Regions from separate parts of the Peribacillus sp. P4_C12 genome, predicted to be linked through region 2. Evidence: riboswitches for the same ligand, from Rfam matches in the RefSeq annotation. Region 2 holds a riboswitch; each other region holds the start of a gene.
What was found. A riboswitch is a leader RNA that binds a small molecule or an ion and turns the genes downstream of it on or off. The one in region 2 is predicted to bind S-adenosylmethionine.

Region 1 (6,141 bases), on a different contig from region 2:
ACAAGTTCTACATTTTTATTATAAATAGCCAAGTCTATTTACATACGGTATATTAAAATAATACATAAAAACATCTACTTCGGAAAGGAAATGATTAAAAATGATTATTTATCCATTTAAAGGTAAAGAACCTGAAATCTCTGAAAGCGCTTATATTGCTGAAAATGCAGTCGTGACAGGTGATGTGAAAATCGGCGACGAAACGTCAATCTGGTTTAATACCGTTATACGTGGCGACGTTGCCCCTACTATAATCGGTAATAAAGTAAGTGTACAAGATAACAGCGTTCTTCACCAAAGTCCAAATAATCCATTAATTATCGAAGACGAAGTAACCATAGGCCATCAGGTTATTTTACATAGCTGTAAAGTTCGTAAAGGAGCTCTAATCGGCATGGGGTCGATTGTACTTGATGCAGCAGAAATCGGGGAAGGAGCTTTTATCGGTGCTGGAAGTCTTGTCCCCCAAGGTAAAATCATACCACCAAACACATTGGCATTCGGCCGTCCAGCTAAAGTCGTACGCGAAATTAACGATGAAGATCGCAAGGATATGGAACGTATCGTCCGAGAATATGCTGAAAAAGGACAATACTATAAACATGCAGAACGCATTAAATAATTCATGTAAACTCACGAGTAAACTTGCATAATTCACGAGTAAAAAACTAAAACTCACGAGTAAAACTACATAATTCACGAGTAAAAACCTAAATGGCTGGTTTAAATAGGATTTCTTGAATTATTCCCTCAGTCGACAAATTTATTCCATTTCACAATTGAAAAAGGTGCCTCGCTAGTTGCGAGGCACCTTTTACTTTTATTTGATTACGCTTGTGCTTTTAAAATTTCAGCTTTATCTGTGCGTTCCCAAGGAAGATCAACATCTGTACGGCCAAAGTGTCCGTAAGCAGCTGTTTGTTTGTAGATTGGGCGACGAAGATCAAGCATTTTGATGATACCAGCTGGACGCAGGTCAAAGTTAGCGCGTACTAGATCAACTAGTACTTCTTCGCTTACTGTTCCTGTTCCGAATGTATCAATCGAGATTGATACAGGCTCTGCCACACCAATTGCGTATGCCAATTGTACTTCCGCTTTGTCAGCAAGGCCAGCAGCTACGATGTTTTTCGCAACGTAACGAGCAGCGTATGCCGCAGAACGGTCAACTTTTGTTGCATCTTTACCGGAGAATGCACCGCCACCGTGACGAGCGTAGCCGCCGTACGTATCAACGATGATTTTACGTCCAGTAAGACCAGCATCCCCTTGAGGTCCGCCAATTACAAAACGACCAGTTGGGTTAATGAAGTACTTAGTCCCAGCATCGATTAATTCAGCTGGTACAACTGCTTTAATCACATGTTCTTTTAAGTCAGCTTGAATTTGCTCAAGAGTTACTTCTGGATCATGTTGTGTTGAAATAACAATTGTGTCAACTCTTACAGGTTGATTATTTTCATCATACTCCACCGTTACCTGTGTTTTACCATCAGGACGTAAGTAAGCAAGCGTTTCATCTTTACGAACTTGAGACAAGCGGAATGAAAGTTTATGAGCTAATGAAATCGGAAGTGGCATAAGCTCTTCTGTTTCATTGCAGGCAAAACCGAACATAAGCCCTTGGTCCCCTGCACCGATTGCATCGATTTCTTCATCTGACATAGTTCCTTCACGAGCTTCCAACGCTTTGTCTACGCCAGCTGCGATATCAGCAGATTGCTCATCAATAGAACTCAATACGGCACAAGTTTCAGCATCGAAACCGTATTTCGCACGTGTGTAACCAATTCCTGCAATCGTATCACGAACGATACGTGGAATATCCACATAAGCGGACGTTGTAATTTCACCAGCAACAAGTACAAGACCTGTTGTTACACTTGTTTCACACGCAACACGTGCATTTGCATCCTTAGCAAGGATAGCATCTAAAATGGAATCTGAAATCTGATCACAAATCTTGTCCGGATGGCCCTCTGTAACAGATTCAGAAGTAAATAGACGTTTCTTTGACATCATATTTCCTCCTTGGAAGTTAGTATGTTGTAGGCAAAAGCCTGATTTTTTACGGAACTCGTTTTCCCTTATTAGCTTCAACTATAGACACAGAATTACTAAAAAACACAAAAACCTTCCCTGGCAAATGAGGAAAGGTTTAAAATTCTGTCATCTATCCTTTCACTCTTATCGTTCAAGGGTTTTTTACCTTGCTCAGGTTAGCACCATCACCACTATTCCTTGAAGAACTATCGCTTTATTTTCGGCGATTGATCTTGGAGTCAAGTTCAATATGGCAGGTTGCTGGGTTTCAAAGGGCCTGTCCCTCCACCAACTCGGGATAAGAGAATCCGTACAATTTAAGATATTATCGTATTTGGTCGGAATCTGTCAATGCTTTTCGAAAAAGAACATTTTTCCCCATCACAGCTTTCACGAAAAAAAATGTGCTAATGCTCTGTCATTATTGGATTTTCGATGTAGAAAACCAACGAAAATGTAGAAAATTACCATAGATAAAAGAACATGAAAAAGCGGAATTCGAACCGCATAAAACTTTTTAGGATTTTGCCTTTTGATGTAATAGTAAGTTGTTCTTTTCTTAATTTCTTCCTATTAAATAAAAGAATCAAACCTTTTTTATATTCCTGAAACGAGACCCATTCGATCAAAATTCTAATCTTGATAATGGGCTTTCTTCCTAATTACACCACCCAGTTCAGATTCCTCATTCAAGTATATGCAGGAACCCGAACTCGGTTCATAACGCATTTTAAAAAATGATTAAGGAAACCATATAAAAAATAATCACAAAAAAAAATAAATAGTATAGACTATTTAAGTGAATGTGTTATACTAATTGTAATATAAAAACTTAAAACAAAGGAAGGTACCTCATATATGAATTCTGTAGATGTTTCTAATGAGTTACACCAATTATTGTCAGGAAATAATGTGCAAACTCAACTTTCAGTTCCCCAATTGGTTGAAAAAGTATTAAGCAGAAACGAAGGCGTTTTGACATCAACTGGCGCAGTAAAAGCTGAAACAGGCAAATATACTGGCCGTTCACCTAAAGATAAATATATCGTAGACGAAGCTTCTGTGAAAGACAAAGTAGATTGGGGTTCCGTAAACCAACCAATCTCTGAAGAAGTATTCAATAAACTATATAATAAAGTAGTTGACTACCTAAAAGCAAAAGAAGAGATCTTTGTTTTCAAAGGTTTCGCTGGCGCAGACGAAACCTCACGCCTTCCCATCCAAGTTGTAAATGAATATGCTTGGCATAATCTTTTCGCTCACACTTTGTTCATCCGTCCAAATGAAGAAGAACTAAGAGGTCACGAATCAGAATTCACGATTCTTTCTGCACCTAATTTCAAAGCAGATCCAGAAGTGGACGGAACTCAATCCGAAACATTCATCATCGTGTCATTTGAACGCCGTACTATCTTAATCGGTGGAACGGAATATGCAGGTGAAATGAAAAAATCGATCTTCTCAATCATGAACTACCTACTTCCAGAAGCTGGAATTCTTCCAATGCATTGCTCTGCTAACGTAGGACGTGAAGGAGATGTCGCTTTATTCTTCGGACTGTCTGGTACTGGTAAAACAACTTTATCTGCAGACACTAATCGCAAACTGATTGGTGATGACGAGCACGGCTGGTCTTCTAACGGTGTATTCAACATCGAAGGCGGCTGCTATGCAAAAACCATTAACCTTTCACGTGAAAAAGAACCGCAAATTTTCGATGCCATCCGTTTCGGTGCCGTATTGGAAAACGTAGTTGTTGACCCGGAAACACGTGAAGCAAACTACGATGATAGTTCATTAACAGAAAACACTCGTGCTGCATACCAAATGCAAGCGATTGATAACATCGTGAACCCAAGTATCGCAGGACACCCAAATACAATCATTTTCTTAACTGCTGATGCTTCAGGCGTACTGCCTCCAATCAGCAAACTTTCTAAAGAACAAGCAATGTTCCATTTCTTAAGTGGGTACACAAGTAAATTGGCTGGTACTGAAAGAGGAGTAACTTCACCAGAAGCTACATTCTCAACATGCTTCGGTTCACCATTCTTGCCCCTTCCTGCTACACGCTATGCTGAAATGCTTGGAGATAAAATTGACGAGCATGGTGCAAAAGTATACCTTGTCAACACTGGATGGACTGGCGGTGCATACGGAACTGGTAGCCGTATGAAACTTGCTTACACTCGTGCGATGGTACAAGCAGCACTTGAAGGCGAATTAGCAAACATCGAGACAATCAAAGACGATATCTTCGGTTTGGATATTCCACTTCATGTTCCTGGTGTTCCTGACGAAGTGCTTCAACCAATCAAGACTTGGGCAGATCCTGCTGCATATAAACAAACAGCAACAGCTCTTGCTGCTCAATTCCGTGCAAACTTTAAAAAATTCGGAAACGTTCCAAGTGAAATTGAAGAACTTGGCGGACCGACTGCTTAATCTTAATTAATAGAAAACAAAAGGACCAAGCGAAACTTGCTTGGTCCTTTCTTTATAAACTGACTAATCTAAACGATAAATCGACCATCACGATCTCACTCCTGTAAAAGCCACATTAACCTGAAGCGCCAGTATTTTTGAATTAAAAACAGCCAAGAGGCTGTCTCCTATGTTCCAGATGGTGTCTTCCCCTTTGTTTCACAAAAGCCCAGACAAAGGTCTCCTGAGCCAAATCCTCTACATCCTGTTTGCCAATATAATAAACTAGAAAGTTCATCATACTTTTTTCATACGTATGATTCCACTCCCTCTTGGTCCGCCACCTATAAATAGCGAGTAGGTGGGGCCAGGCCAACCAATTCTGCTCTTCCCATGTCCCATAGGAATTCATATTTACAGAACATATAATAATTATCCGATCCCTATTATTATTTCAAATGATTTTTTTAACATGTTGCACAACTATAAAGGGTGCTGACTGAGTCAACACCCTTTATATCCCTATCATATCCGGCCTTGCAGAATCAGTTGTTTATTAGATAATCATTTTTTTCCTTACTTCTTTCAAATGTTCTGTTTTATATTCGAATACATTGCCTAAGTTGGCAATTTGGATGTTATGTTTATTAGCATCAATGCAATTCCGAGTATCCAAAATCATTTTATGAGCCATCTTGTTCGATAGTTTATCATAATCCATTTCTTTAAATTCATTATGATCGGTTAAGACAAGAATCAGGTCGGCATCTTTTACAGCGTCTTCGACAGAAACGACTGGCATTTTCCCAGATTGGACATGTGGGTCATGCAAGGATACTTCCACCTGATCCATGCTCATTAGGATATTTACAACATCAATGGCTGGGCTTTCACGGATATCATCTACATTTCCTTTGTAGGCAAGTCCAAAAACCGCTACCTTTGGTTTACGGATCCCCTCAAGTAACATCCTGACACAATTGACGATATAATACGGCATCGAAACGTTCGTGTCGCGGGCTAATTTGATGATTCTAGCTGTCTCAGGAGCTTTAGCGACAATGAAATAAGGATCGACCGCGAGACAATGTCCACCTACCCCTGGTCCTGGTTGATGAATATTTACACGTGGATGCTTATTTGCCATTGATATGACATCCAATACATTGATATCCAATTCGAAGCAAACTTTAGCCAACTCATTCGCAAGAGCAATATTCACATCACGGAAGGTATTTTCCATCAGCTTGGACATTTCAGCCGTTTTCGCATCCGTACGAATGATTTCCCCTTTAACGAAAGTTTCATAGACAAGACTTCCTTTGTGGGAGCAGGCTTCTGTGATGCCGCCAACGATTCGGTTATTATGCACCAATTCTTCTAGTATTCTCCCTGGCAAGACACGTTCCGGACAATGTACGAGAAAGATGTCTTGCCCGATCGTTAGCCCTGTCATCTCAATCAATGGCTTGATATGATCATCCATGCTCCTTGGTGCAATCGTCGATTCGATAATGATGACATTTCCCTTCTGAACAAAAGGAAGAATCCTTGAAGTTGCTTGCATAACATAGGTTAGATCACAGGATTGGTGTTGATCTTCATTGTTTGGAGTTGGGACCGCAATGATGAAAACATCCGCAGACTCCGGATTCAAGGTAGCACGAAATCTTT
Region 2 (4,233 bases):
ATAAACGGGATTGAACGGACAATATTGACAGCGAAACCGAGAGATCGATTCACGACGTTATTTTCAAAGATTAAATTCTTGGTCGTTGTAAACAGCAATACTCCAAGAGGTAAACCAATTAGAAGGGCTACCGCAAGGGAGATTCCAACCATATAGATTGTTTCGAGAAAGGCTTTATTAAGGTCAGGTAAAATATTGACGACGGAATCAAACAGTGACATGTTTCAATACCTCCACAGAACTGGTCCGATTTGTTATATATTCCAGTGCCGATTGAACTTCAGCAGCCTCACCAATTAATTCAATGATTAAGATTCCTAATGGAACATCCTGAATATATTCAATTTTGCCGTGCAAGATATTTCCCTTTACTGAATACTTTTGTAGAGCATCGGAAAGAATTGATTCACCGGCGGTGGGCCCTTCAAATTGAATTTGAATAATCGTTCCTTTGCTTTCCTCAATTAAGTGTGAGGGAAGCTCAAAATCCAATACACTGCTGATGAATTGCTTCGTCAACTGCTGCTTTGGTTGTGAAAATATCTCATAAACAGATCCTTCTTCGATAATCCTGCCATCCTGCATGACAGCGACTCGATGGCATAGTTCTTTGACTACTTCCATTTCGTGGGTAATCAATACTATAGTGATACCAAGTTCCCGACTAATCTTTTTTAATAACTGTAAAATCGCTTTTGTTGTTGTTGGATCAAGGGCAGAAGTCGCTTCATCACATAATAGTACAGTAGGGTTATTGGCTAAGGCTCGCGCTATACCGACCCGTTGCTTTTGACCTCCGCTGAGCTGGGCCGGATAGACATCCTTTTTATCACTAAGCCCAACTATGTCCAGCAGCTCTAGAACGCGACTTTTGATGACGCCCTTTGATTTGTGTGCGGCTTTCAAGGCGAAAGCAACATTTTCAAAAACGGTTTTGGAACTGACTAAGGAAAAGTGCTGAAATATCATACCGGTTTTTTGTCGTTGTTTTCGAAGCTCTTTGCCTGATAAAGACGTTAAGTCAATACCGTCAATAATGATATTTCCTTTTGTCGGACGTTCAAGCAAATTTAAGCAGCGTATTAATGAGCTTTTTCCGGCTCCGCTGTAGCCAACAATCCCATAAACTTCACCAGTCTGAATTGTCAAAGATACGTTATCCACTCCGACAACTCGGGTATTTTTCGATATGTATTCCTTTCGGACTGATCGGATTTCAATCATGAGCCTTCCCCCTTAAACATAAAAAACTGCCTCTATCATTCAGAAAGAGGCAGCGAAATTATTTCGTCTTATCTTTCAGAATGTAATCATTCTGCAGGAAGTAGCACCGTTCCCGATTGGGGCGGTTGCCGGACATCACAGGGCCTGTTCCCTCAGTCACTCTTGATAAGTAAATTATTATTTTGGAATATTACAAGTTTTCTAATATAATCTATATTATTTGTAAATTCACACATTGTCAATCATTTCTGTAATTTTAGAATAACTTTCAGGTGAATTAATTTTTTAAAGGGTAAATCTAGTATTTGATAATTCCCTCTTTTCGAATCGGGGTAATGGAATCATCCATCGTTAATGGTCGTAAAGTCATTCTTTTTCAAGGTTTTTGTAAGAAAAGCTTCGTTCTTTTTAGCAGTTTGTCGATTTTTTTTAATAATTACGTGAAGTTTTTGTCAGGAAAGTATTGTTTCAAAGTCTGTATCATGAATGCTTTAGCTTTTTTATCGCCCAAACTTAAATACGGAGTACCCTTTCTTAACAACTTCCTTTTAACCGAAGCCAGATTTTTGCTGTTTCTTTTCTTCGTTGCATAATAGAATACCTTAAATCAATGACAATGGTTTCAAACAGTGCCTTGATTCTACCGGAAAATATACAACGGGTCTTTGCTAGGAAAATACTATTTGCTTGTCAAAAGTATGGAGGAATATTACATTTATTGTAATGAACAAGGGGTAAATAGGATATTAAACTATTTTTATACAATTGATGAGGAGGGAAGCCATGCTAGAGATTAAGACGATAAATGATGTGGTTTGTGTACAAGGGACCCCTGAAGGAATAAAGTCGGGGATGAGTGTATATGCTTTTTTAACAGACGGCCTATTGATTGATACGGCAGCCCAAATTTTATTGGAAGAACTTATCCCTTTCTATGAATCAGCCGACTTCGATTTAGTGGCGCTAACGCATTATCATGAGGACCATACTGGCGGTGCCGCCTGGATACAAGAACATAGAAAAGTTCCAATTTATATTCATCCGATGTCGATTGATGTATGTGCGAAGGATGCTGAATATCCAGATTATCGCAAAGCTTTTTGGGGAAGGAGAGATGGCTTCAAAGCTGAGCCGTTGGGGAGGACTGTTCATTCCCGTACCCAAACGTGGGAGCCAATCTTTACCCCAGGTCATGCTAAGGACCATATGGTGTATTTGAATCACAGTAATGGCATGCTGTTTTCAGGTGACCTATTCGTTACACCGAAAACAAAGCTTGTTTTACGGGAAGAATCTGTCCCTGTCATCATCGATTCTATAAATAGATTACTTCAATATGATTTTGGAGAGGTTTTTTGTTGTCATGCCGGGCATGTCCCAAATGGGAAGGAAATGTTTCAAAGAAAGCTGGACTATCTGGAAAACCTGAGTGGTGAAATTTTACGATTGCATAATCAAGGCTTGGCAGTTCATGAAATCCAGCAAATTGTTTTGCCGAATCAATATCCGCTTATCGAGATATCTGGCCACGAATGGGATTCGGAGCATATTATCACATCGATATTAAACGGAAATGTGTTGATTACAGAGGAGAATGGAGTAACATAAAAAAATGTCATCAATTAGATGTTATGGAAGAGAATAACAGCCGCGGATGTATTCGCAATCAGCCATTGGCGCAACGTAGTGTGGGCACTTTAAATCCAGATCAACTAGCGAAACCTAAATGGTTGCTGTGGGCTTCAAAACATAAAAAAAGGTTATTTGGTTAATTAGCTATCATCTTGCGTTTCTTCAAAAAATGAAGGGACACTCTTTTCTGTATAGTTCAGGCCAAAAGTAATAAGGAATTACGTGAAATAATGAAGAAAAAATAGGGGGACTATTTGGACTTCTGCTTAAAAAGCCATTATTAAACGCTATTGGAGACCACATTATTATTTTCTCTTTGTCGGGCGGTCTACACGGCTTAATGATAGGAACAAAAAATGATAAAGGATAGCTTTAGTGAAACTAACGAGTGAGGGCTCCTTATAATGCTAGAGACGGGCATCTTTGAGAGTTAATATATATTCAAGAATGTGTAGTCGATCTAGGTTAAATCAAAAGGTAGGCATAATCCTTAATTAAGGACATGTGTCCTTTTGTTTCATATAATAAAAAAACAATAGAAGAGACTCGTCAAAAAAGCATCTGCCTAAGAACGCAGGTGCTTTTTCAAATTAATTATTCTGTCTTAGGGTTAGTTCTTTTTTGATTTATTTCAGGTTATAAAAATTACTTATATTATGAAATGGTCTGCCTACTGAATAATATTCAATATTATATTCAGAAATCTCATCTAAGGAATAACTATTTTTTCCGTCAAAAATAATTGGATGATTCATTAACATTTCATATTTTTCTAGGGGGAAATCTTTGAATTCATCCCAATCAGTAGCTATAAAAACCATGTCTGTATTTGTTATAGCTTCCTCTATGGATAAAGCATATTGAATCTTTTCTCCCAAAATTTGCTTTGCTTCTTCAAGTGCTAATGGATCATAAGCCGTTACCAATGCTCCCTGCATAGTTAGCTCTGAAGCTATATCAATGGCAATTGATTCACGTACGTCGTTTGTATTCGGTTTAAATGCCAATCCTAATATTGCAATCTTTTTGTCTTTTAAGTTACCAAAACGTTGCTTTGCTTTATTCATTAACGAATACTTTTGTTGTTTATTTACCTTTATTACTGCTTCCAGAATTTCAAGTGATTGCCCAGCTTCAGTAGCCTGTTGAATTAGACCACGAGTGTCTTTAGGGAAGCAAGAGCCCCCGAATCCAATTCCTGCTTTTAAGAATTGGGTTCCTATTCGAAAATCTAGACCCATTCCATGTGCTACTTCTTCTATGTTGGCACCCACCTTTTCACAAAGGTTTGCGATTTCATTAATGAAACTGATCTTAGTTGCCAAAAAAGCATTTGAACTATATTTAATCATTTCCGCACTTAATAGATCCGTAATA
Region 3 (6,141 bases), on a different contig from region 2:
AACTGTTTCATTTAATAGGTAACGATTCTGGTATATTTAACGTTTTGCGGATTACTTTACAATGAAAAATAAGGTGTCATTCACACATAAGTCTAGTGTTTTTGCTTATAATAGGTAACCGCTAGCGCAAGGGCAAGTACGGTTCCTTTAACGATGTCCATCGCGTAGTATGGGACAGACATCATAATCAGTCCGTTTTGAAGGATTCCAATCAGGACTGCACCGATGAAGGTTCCGAAGGCATTCGGTTTCCCTGCTCCTAGAACGGATGAACCAATAAATGCTGCTGCAACAGCATCCATTAAGTAAGGAGACCCGGAATTGATTTCGGATGTCATGACGCGGGAAGCAAGAACAATTCCCCCGATTGCGGCAAAGAGAGCCGAAAGGAGATAGGCCAGTACTTTGTATTTATTTACCGAAATTCCAGAAAGTCTGGCAGCTTCCTTATTTCCCCCAATAATGTACATATAACGACCGTGCTTGGTATAAGTTAAAAAGATATGGGTAGCTATCACAATGACTGCCATGATCAGAATAATCCAAGGGACCTGTCCAATCTTAGCGAAAAATGGGCTGATCAGTCCTTCAGCGAACGTTCCATCAGGCATGACCATATTTTGTGAAACCGTTGCTCCTTTTGTATAGGTAAGGGCAATCCCTTGGATGATGAACATGGTCGCTAATGTCATCAGCATGTCAGGAATTCTCAATTTTACAATCATGAATGAATTTAATGCTCCTACTACAAGCGACGCACCGATTGCAGCTAATATCGCAATCAGGGTATCCTGCGAAAACCAAACAAACATCGAAATGACGATCGCATTAGCCAATGATGCTACAGAACCAACGGATAGGTCAAAACCATCCACAGTTAAGGATATCGTAATTCCAATCGCAATGATGGTCACGATTGAAATAGAACGCAGAATGTTAATTAGATTATTAGCTTGAATGAAAGATGGATTTGAAAAGGCAAATATCCCAACCAAAATAATAATCGTCAAGATTGTGCCGTATTTATAGAAAAAGTCGAATAAGTCTACTTTTTTCTTCGCTTTTGTTGTCTGTGTGAGAACAGGAATCGGTGTGCTCATCCTATTTGCCTCCTGTTGAGTAGAATAGTAATTCTTCTTCATTGGTTTTGCTTGTCTCTAATTCGATGACTGTCTTTCCACCATATAACACATAAGTTCGATTAGTAATACCCATGATTTCAGACAACTCAGATGATGCATATATAATTGCCTTTCCATTTCTGGCAAGTTGGGCAATCAATTCAAATATGTCCTTCTTTGCCCCTACATCGACGCCTTTTGTAGGTTCATCAAATATGTATACATTTGCATCAGCAATCAGCCACTTTCCGATAGCGACCTTTTGTTGATTACCACCTGACAAGTTTTCAACCTTAGCTTCCTCTGAAGGGGTTTTAATACCAAGACTCGTAATAAGTTCCTTCGCTTTTTTCTTTTCCGCCTTACGATCTACAAAGCTGAATATCTTGCTGAATTTCCCGATACTTGCTGCAGTCAAGTTCGTTGCAACTGATTCCTGAACAAGAATGCCTTCTTTCCTGCGTTCTTCCGGTACAAGTGCCAGACCACTTTTTACTGCATGATGCGGTGTTTTCAATGAAAGCTTTCTACCATTCATCACGACTTCCCCTGTTGTGATAGCAGTATGACCGAATAGGGTTTTACATAGCTCTGTTTTCCCTGCTCCAACCAATCCTGCCAAACCAACAATCTCTCCTGCTTTTAGATGAAGGCTAACATTTTTAACTTTTTCGGCATCTGACAGTCCCTTCACTTCCAGAACAACTTCACCAATCGCAGCATTTACAACAGGGAACTGTTCATCCATTGTTTTCCCAAGCATTCCCTCGACCACTTCGTTTTGAGTAATATCCGCTACTTCTCGGCATGCAACACTTTTCCCATTCCTCATAATCGTAATTTCTTCACAAATTTCAAAAATCTCTGGAAGACGATGGGAAATAAATATGATGCCAACGCCTCTTTGCTTTAATTCATTTACAATTCGAAATAGTTCTGTCGTCTCCGTATAACTTAACGGAGCAGTTGGTTCGTCGAGGATCAGGAATTTGCATTCAGTCGAGACTGCTCTTGCAATCAGAACCATCTGTTTTTCAGCCAAGGTAAGATCTCTTACCAGCTTTTTCGAAGAGACACCAATTTTCATCTCTGCCAGGATATAAGTGGCTTTTCTATGCAACTCTTTCCAATGGACCATTTGTTTTTTGCCCATGTTTTGCACCGTATCATTCAACATTACATTTTCCCCAACAGTTAAATAAGGAATGAGTGCCGTATCTACTTCCTGATAAACAATTTGAATACCTTGTTCCTGTGCAGCCTTCGGTGAACGGATATCCTGCTTCTTTCCATCCAGAAAAATTTCACCTGTATAATGGGCATGAGCGCCCGATAAGACCTTCATTAGCGTAGATTTCCCTGCTCCGTTTGCGCCGACCACTGCATGGGCTGTCCCTGATTGTACTGAAAAATCAACTTCACTAAGCGCCTTTACTCCCGGAAATTCAATCGATATCTTTTTCATTTCTAGTTGTGTGCTCATGCCCATTCCCCCTATTAAACAGACACTCTCTTCACTAGAAAGAGAGTGTCTACTGACTCTGTTTTTTACTTTTTATAATGATCTTTCAATACTTTCATCCATTCTTCTTCAAATTCCGTTGATACTCCCCATCCTTCGACAATACCGGACAAGTTGGCCATGTTGACCGCTTCTTTTGAAGCTTGAATCTGCTCTTGTGAAATAAGTGAAGCTTCTAAGTCATATGTTTGCGGTGTTTCTTCACCCGCTAATTTTTTTGCTAAAATCCTCATATTCACTGCACCAATCAATTTCGGATCGACAGCTGCCGTGTAAGACCAAGAACTGCCTTTCGCTTGAATCTCCTGAAGATCAGCATTAGATACGTCGATTCCGTATATCTTCACTTCATCGCGGCCAGCTTCTTTAATCGCACGAGCCGCTCCAATTGCGAATGCATCCCATGTTGCGAAAATCGCATCTAGTTTGCCTTTGGGATATTTATTCAACATTGCGGCTACCGCATTTTGTGTCTGAACTGAAGTATCTGCAGATGCTACTCCGAATCTTTCGACTTCTTTAATCCCAGGATTTTCTTTTAATTTTTCCTGATACACCGCATTTCTTCTCACCATTGGCGGGAAACCATCTACCCAAAGGTATGCAATCGCTGCTTCACCTTTTTGTTCTTCTATCAATTTATCAAAAGCCAGAGTTGCCAATGCTTCATCATCCTGTGAAGTTAAGGTCACACCGTCAATTTTAGATAAGTCGCTAATAGAGTCGAATGTAACAACGCTCTTTCCTGCATCAACCAACTTTTGAACGTCATTCACTGTTGCTGCATCATCACCATGGGAGATAATATAGCCGTCATAATCTTCTTGTAAAGCCTGGGCGATTGCATCATGGAATTTAGCCGTATCGCCATTTGCTGTATACGTATCCACTTGAAAACCTAATGCTTCTCCTTCTTCCTTCGCTCCAGCTAAATATTGAGCCGTATGATCATCTCCGCCAATTTTACGAATGACTTTGATTTTGGCACCTTCCCCTTTTGCAAATCGTTCTGGAACATTTTTAAAGGATACTTTTTCATCCTTCTTTGATTCTGTTGAACTTTGTCCTGAAGAGCAGCCCGTTAAAAGCAAAGCCGAAGCTATGACCGAAACGAAAACCCTTTTAAAAATTGACTTCCTCATTTTAGTTCCTCCTACTTTCCAATCATTAATCTTATCAATTAAGTTGGTGTAAATCCCAAAATAAAAACCTCTCTAGAATAGAGAGGTTTAATCAGCTGATTTGCAGACTTATCCCTCTCTTATCTGTCAAAACATTTCTGTTTTGCAGGATTTAGCACCAATTCCTAATGGAACGGTTGCTGGGCATCTTAGGGCCAGTCCCTCCGCCACTCTTGATYAGAGAATATAATGTGTTACGTTTTTCGTAATTACCACTTTATAGGGATATAGTCGTAAAGTCAATAGATTTTTGAATATTTAAAATGTTTCTTGTTACACTTATTTTCTTTGTAGCTTAGCCAGACGCTTTTTCTCGATCTTTTCAAGTCTTTCTAACTGACGTAGTTTCACTTCAAACAGAGTAATCGGGTCACGGTATACTTCCGGATTTTCTCTCATATGCTCCAGTGCTGCCTGATGATCTTTGATTTCAGTCTGTGTTTGTTCTATCGTCTTTTGAAGTAAGGCAAATGAACTGCGATAGAAAAGTGAGATATCTCTATCCAAAGATTTTTCAAACAATCCGAATTGTGTAAGGAAACGGTCACTGATCATTTCTGCAACATCCAGGTAGTCTTCACTTTCTAGGTACTTCTTATACCGGTTGTACATATTAGCTTTATTTTGCGGAATCGCTCCAAACAGCTTCCCTGCCCCTTTAAGCAGCAATTGCGATGGGGTCCGGCGTAGTAAAATATTAACGTCTTCAATGCGGATACTGCTTGTCATCCGATCCGCATCACGGCGCCAGTCATCCAAAACTCTAAAGTCTCCGGCAAGTGTAATTCGCTCTTCTTTGTACAATTCATTGAACCCTGCGCTCATTTCATCCATAAACTGTTGAATTTGTGTAAATTCCAACTGAGATGTAGCAATCCAGTCTTGAAGAGAACGATAATATTGCGGCATAATCTTGTCTGAAATATATGCCTGAATCTGCTCATTCATTTCCTCGTTCAACTGTATATGAACTTGGCTGAAATCGCTACTTTCCGTTAATGATTTAGAACATTCTCTCAGTAATTCAGGGATTCTTGAAGAAAGCTGTTTTTTCACTTCTTCTTTAATTGAACGGTACGACCTTATGATATTTTCACTTTTTTCTTTTTCCAAATCTGCCAGTTGATTGACGGCTCCATTCAATTTGACTTCCATCTGCTCATTCCAAGAAATGGAGTGCTCGCATTTCCGCTCATTAGCTGCCCGTTTTTCTAGCAGGTAAGATAACGTTTTGCGAATGAATGCAAGAATCTTCTCAGATCTTCTTTCCTTCCAATTATCAGCTTGATAATTCGAATCAAGGAAGGATGAAAGGTCCTGTAACTGCTGTTTGCTGTCATAAAGTTTGGAGAAAGCAAATACTTTTGCGTTCGGGAAATACGCATTCACTTTATCCCATGTTTCATCTTCCATCCGGACTGCCACTTGGTCACTGTAAATCGTATCCATCTTATTTAGTAAGAAATGAATCGGAAGTTTCGGTGCCATCATTTGAATTTCCAATAACAAATCTCGTTCACTACCGGTGAAAGGAGCTCGTGCATCGAGAACAAACATCAATCCATCGCTGCCCTGTAAATACCCTTGGAAATCAGAGTCTACACTTTTTTCCCCATTGAACCCTGGTGTATCAAGTAAACGCAGGCGATTATTTCTTAGGTAGTCACTGATAAGGGTCACGTCGACAATGGTTCCGCGCTGACGGCGTGTTTCATCCAATTCAGTTAACTCACCAACGACCTTGTGATCTGTATCTGTAATTTCATAGATTTCCAGATTATCTCCATCTTTGACACTGACAAGGGACGAATGGTCCTCGGCAGCAATACTCTCTCCAGCGAGCGACTGAATAAAGGATGTTTTGCCATTGCCTGTGCTTCCGACAAGAAGAAGATTGAAATTTTCAGTATCCTTAAGTCCGTCTACCATCCATTTCAGCTTATTGCCAACTGTTAAGTTATTCTCTTCAGCCCACTGAATAATGGAATTGAACAGTTTTTCGCCCGCTTCCAATCCGCCTCCCAATTTAGGCGATTTTGCTAACAGACTTTCTGCATCCTGAACAACCAGTGCATTAATTGTATCAGGGAAAATTTCATTCCATGACAGAACGGACGCCGCTGCAAATAACGAAAGCTCTCCATCAGCGATTTTTAACCAATTTTCCAACAATCTCGGCACAACAGGACTCAAATCTTTGATTAAGTGTGTTCCTTCAAGCAAACCGGCATAAGCATCCCGGTAATAGACAGAAAGTTCATCCCATACATCACCTGGATGTAATTCGATGCCATCTATCAAATTATTAATGACTCTA

Region 1: linked by a shared signal. The riboswitch ahead of metK (methionine adenosyltransferase) and the one ahead of AC1DUW_RS07650 (methionine ABC transporter ATP-binding protein) in region 2 are both predicted to bind S-adenosylmethionine.
Region 3: linked by a shared signal. The riboswitch ahead of AC1DUW_RS08740 (sugar ABC transporter substrate-binding protein) and the one ahead of AC1DUW_RS07650 (methionine ABC transporter ATP-binding protein) in region 2 are both predicted to bind S-adenosylmethionine.

Annotation. Positions count from the first base shown of each region.
Region 1 covers NZ_JBFUIB010000007.1:20,577-26,717, forward strand. Annotated here, with positions in the region: gene AC1DUW_RS03360 (gamma carbonic anhydrase) at 104-622, shown strand; gene metK (methionine adenosyltransferase) at 829-2,022, opposite strand; SAM riboswitch class I at 2,185-2,348, opposite strand; gene pckA (phosphoenolpyruvate carboxykinase (ATP)) at 2,902-4,488, shown strand; gene AC1DUW_RS03375 (nucleotide sugar dehydrogenase) at 5,024-6,141, opposite strand, start outside.
Region 2 covers NZ_JBFUIB010000027.1:27,098-31,330, forward strand. Annotated here, with positions in the region: gene AC1DUW_RS07645 (methionine ABC transporter permease) at 1-221, opposite strand, end outside; gene AC1DUW_RS07650 (methionine ABC transporter ATP-binding protein) at 208-1,224, opposite strand; SAM riboswitch class I at 1,290-1,396, opposite strand; gene AC1DUW_RS07655 (MBL fold metallo-hydrolase) at 2,008-2,832, shown strand; gene AC1DUW_RS07660 (UDP-glucose dehydrogenase family protein) at 3,483-4,233, opposite strand, start outside.
Region 3 covers NZ_JBFUIB010000035.1:7,972-14,112, reverse strand. Annotated here, with positions in the region: gene AC1DUW_RS08750 (ABC transporter permease) at 93-1,100, opposite strand; gene AC1DUW_RS08745 (sugar ABC transporter ATP-binding protein) at 1,102-2,604, opposite strand; gene AC1DUW_RS08740 (sugar ABC transporter substrate-binding protein) at 2,670-3,785, opposite strand; SAM riboswitch class I at 3,902-4,007, opposite strand; gene AC1DUW_RS08735 (GTPase domain-containing protein) at 4,104-6,141, opposite strand, start outside.